Regions from separate parts of the Autumnicola psychrophila genome, predicted to be linked through region 1. Evidence: riboswitches for the same ligand, from Rfam matches in the RefSeq annotation. Region 1 holds a riboswitch; the other holds the start of a gene.
What was found. Region 1 has a riboswitch for S-adenosylmethionine ahead of RM541_RS01670 (homocysteine S-methyltransferase family protein). Riboswitches for the same ligand answer to the same signal wherever they lie in the genome.

Region 2: another riboswitch for S-adenosylmethionine. It lies ahead of RM541_RS04295 (hypothetical protein); the one in region 1 lies ahead of RM541_RS01670 (homocysteine S-methyltransferase family protein).

What each region holds. Positions count from the first base shown of each region.
Region 1 is NZ_JAVRHN010000001.1:424,646-426,848, reverse strand. It holds gene RM541_RS01680 (hypothetical protein) at 1-433, shown strand, start outside; gene RM541_RS01675 (OsmC family protein) at 574-993, shown strand; SAM riboswitch class I at 1,154-1,265, shown strand; gene RM541_RS01670 (homocysteine S-methyltransferase family protein) at 1,314-2,203, shown strand, end outside.
Region 2 is NZ_JAVRHN010000003.1:20,890-23,092, reverse strand. It holds gene RM541_RS04300 (hypothetical protein) at 82-477, opposite strand; gene RM541_RS04295 (hypothetical protein) at 589-969, opposite strand; SAM-I-IV-variant riboswitch at 1,017-1,111, opposite strand; gene RM541_RS04290 (GIY-YIG nuclease family protein) at 1,196-2,014, shown strand; gene RM541_RS04285 (AlbA family DNA-binding domain-containing protein) at 2,018-2,203, shown strand, end outside.

The sequences.
Region 1 (2,203 bases):
GCATGGGTATGATAATTTTAATTCCGCCGGCAAGGCTGGAGATTCGCTTAGAGAGGTATATCATGAAAACCCGGATTTGTTTGAATTGAAGTATGGGGACCAATATATTTCTAAGGTAGGTTACGGGAAGAATTATATTATCATAGGTGCTATTCGAAATTTGCCTACCAATGGCAATGCGGCCAATAATATCAAAGACTTAGCACGAAGGCAAATGCAGACCATCATTTACGATTATGAAAGCATTTCTCCTGAAGAGCAGGAAATACTGGATAAAGTTTGGTTTGAATTGAAATTCTTCTCCACTTTAAAAGAGCATAGGAATGGTGTAGTCCTGAATTCCTATGAGGATTATCTTGATGTTGTGCAAGAAGTTGAGGACGCGGAGCTGTCGATAATTCAACTTTTTTACAGCCGCTTTGAATATTTATAATCCAGTAATTCCGGAAAAAAGGAATTTGAATTCGGCTATTGTTTGACGACAAAACAATTCCGTATCATCTATTGCGCCAACTGAAGTTAAGGGAAAACGGTGATTTATTTTTTCTACCTTTGCTTAAAATTTATAATTAAATGAAAGTATTCCTCACCCGATTAAACGACGCATATCATTTTGAAACCAAAAATGAGCGTGGAGACGTAGTTCATCTGGATAATAAATCTGAAGAAAATCCGCAGGGATCTAGTCCTATGGATCTTATACTAAGAGGTGTAGCCGGCTGCAGTAGTATTGATGTGGTGATGATTTTAAAGAAGCAACATTTAGAACTGGATGACCTTCAGGTAGAAGTTGAAGGATTTCGGGAAGATGGAGCAATACCTAATGTTTTCAAGAAAATCCATCTTAATTTTATGCTGAAGGGGGACATTCCGGAAGCAAAAGCAAAAAGAGCAGTTAGCCTTTCTATGGAAAAGTACTGTTCAGTGTCAAAAATGCTGGAAAAAGCTGCCGAAATATCTTTTGAAGTTAATTTAAATGAAAAGCTCATTTAAAACTTTAAAATATAAATTGAAAGATTTAATGAGATAAGGGAATAGAGAGATAATAACTATTTAGCTTTTTCCCTCTTTCCCTTTTTAACTTTTCGTTCAATTCACTTGCAAATTCAGGCCTTAGCCTTATATTTGCCAGGCAAGTTCATTAATTTAAACACCGTTATCAAGAAAGGTTGAGGGATTAGACCCGCTGAAGCCTTGGCAACCCTCCTGTAATGGGAGAAGGTGCTACGTTCTACCATTCCGGAAACGCTGTGGATAGATAACAAAAGAATCTTTCCTCTCTTCTTTTTTGATAATATTTTGAAACGAATAGCATGTCAAGAATAGAAGATTTAATTTCTCAAAAAATACTGGTTTTAGATGGTGCCATGGGGACCATGCTTCAGGAATATAAATTTTCTGAAGAAGACTTCCGTGGTGAACGTTTTAAAGATTGGCCTGTTTCTTTACAGGGTAATAATGATTTACTTTCTTTAACACAACCTGAGGCAATTGCCGAAATTCACCGCAAGTATTTTCTTGCCGGTGCCGATATTGTGGAAACCAATACCTTTTCTGGTACTACCATTGCCATGGCAGATTACCAGATGGAAGACCTTGTGTATGAGCTGAATTATGAGTCTGCCAGAATTGCTAAAAAAGTAGCTACAGATCTTACTGCAGAAAATCCTGAAAAACCGCGATTTGTTGCAGGTGCAATTGGCCCCACCAATAAAACGGCAAGCATGTCGCCAGATGTCAATGATCCCGGGTACAGGGCAATTTCCTTTGAGGAGCTTAAAGTGGCTTACCGGCAACAGGCACAGGCGTTAATAGACGGCGGAGTGGATATTCTGCTGGTTGAAACGGTATTTGATACTCTTAACGCAAAGGCAGCCTTGTTTGCCATAGATGAACTTAAGGAGGAATTAAACGTAGATGTTCCGGTTATGATTAGCGGAACTATTACAGATGCCTCGGGGAGAACCCTTTCCGGGCAAACTGCTGAAGCTTTCCTCATTTCGGTTTCCCATATTCCGCTTTTAAGTATCGGCTTTAACTGTGCTTTAGGTGCAAAACAGCTTACTCCGCATCTTGAAGTTCTTAACAGGTACGCAAATTCCGGAGTTTCGGCTTATCCCAATGCCGGTCTGCCCAATGCATTTGGGGAATACGACCAGGATGCGGAAGAAATGGCCGATCAGATCAATGAATATCTTGAAAA
Region 2 (2,203 bases), on a different contig from region 1:
GATTCAGGAGGCTATAATAGCCTCTGCTAACCGCTTTCTTTATTTCCAGATGCCATCAATCCTTCAGAGAATGAAGGTGGCTTATACAGGCTCTTTTGATACTTTTTCTAATCTAATTTTATAATCCAAAATAACTTCAGCAATTTCAAATTCATTTAGACGCTCTGCCAAAGAAAGTTGATTGTCTAGCTCCCTTTTCATACCTGAAATATTGTAGAGACCATAGATATCCCTATGCCTAATCATTAATTCCAAAATATCTTCCAAAATCCTGCATTGAAAACCAATGTTTTCCCATTTTTCTTTTTTGGCTATTAAATTCTCATGTCTGTCATAGTTTGAATAGACGTGCTCAATTAGGGCATTGCGCTGTGACCACCCTGCTGCTCTTTCCTTTTTCTGTAGAACCTCCAACTCCCCCTCTAGAGTCCGAATGAATTTCGCTACCTTTTTTTGTTCAATAATTTCTTTTTCCATGTTCTCTCTCATATTTAATTACCACTTCTTTTAGCTTTTCCTGGGAAAAAAAATTTTGACCGAAAGAAAAACTGTAAACATCTATTTTTACTCCGATTTATTGCACTAAAATTAAAAAAATAGGGTATAAACATCAGATTCATTCCTAGTGATATCATACCGTTCAAAAATGTTTGGCTCATTTAATTTCTCTAAAAAATCGAAGGATTTACATTCTTTAGGTAAGCCTGAAAACACGAGGGTAAATTTCTCATATTTTATGATTTCTGTCCATTGTGGATAAGCAGCGATATTGTAAAAATGAAGAAGCTTTATCTTTTTTCCTGTCTGCTTACAAATTATGTAGGTCTTTGGATGAATACGAACTGTATTTTTCCATGAATTTATATAGCCATGAATAAATACTTGCCTCTCCTCCTCTACTTGTGTTAATTCAGAAGGAATTTCAATTTTTTCAGGTTTTGGAGGTTTTAAATCAGATAGATAGTTCATAGATGTAATTTATTATAATTGAAAAATATTACATCAAGAGAGAAAAGGAAGCCATTTTATTTTGACAGAAAGTCCCCATCTTTTTACCACCTTGGAGTGTTGCTCTAGGTTGGTGACTTGAAAAAGTCTCTTGATGTATGAAGACCAAATATAAGTTTTTCCCTTTAAGAAATAAAAGGTTGTCCCACAAATTAATAGAACTTCTTATATTGTCAGCAAAAATTACATGAAAGGGGATAGAAAATTTTCTGTAGTACAAATAGAAGAAATAAAAAAACTTGTTTTTGAAAAAGAAAATGCCTTACCCAATCAACAAAAAAAAATCAGGGACAAAATTCGAAAAATAGGATTTTATTATTCTGATTTTAGTCCAAGTAAAAGAGGTTATACTGTTCAGGATGTCGAGAATCTCATTGCAGTAGGAGAAATTGAAGTAATAGGAGACAGAAACCCAAAATCTCAACCCTTAGAAAAAACGAGAGCTGATAATTCAACCGACATTATTATTCTAGAAGAAATTCTCAGCGAATTTAGGAAGAACTGTTTCGACCCTAAAGTAAATTCTGAATCTACCATTCCCCATGCATCAGGTAATTATATAATGTGTCTTAAAGAAGGTTCATCTTTACCTGTAACAGCTATCTCTCCATTTTTTAAAAGCTTTGACCATTATAAAGTTATATATACAGGTATAGCAGGAAAGAGCCTAAGAACGAGAATTTTCAGAACACATTTTTATGGGAATAATGCAGGGCGTTCCACCTTAAGAAAAAGTTTAGGGGTTTTATTTGGCTATAAATTAATTCCAAGAGACTCAGACCCTACATCAGGAAAAACAAAATTTTCTCAGGTGGATGAGAAAGAACTTTCCAATTGGTTGTCCGAAAATATTTTAATGTTTTTCTATCAAACTGAGAATTGCCACAAATTAGAAGAAAAACTAATTGAAGAATTTAATCCCCCATTAAATCTTGATGCCAATAAATCTGAAAAAAATAAAAATTTCAGAGTATTACTTTCTCAATTGAGAAACAGCAAAAACTAACAAATGGAAGCAGCATTTTATTATCTAGTAAGGGTGAAACTTATCAGATTTATTAAAGATGATAACATAGATTTTATTTCTGATGAAAAGGAATTTATAGATAAAAGTCCCATTAAGGCAAGAGAAAAAGCTTTAGATTATTACAACAGTTACATTGATACCTTGTTAGAACCTAATCTTTCGCATAAA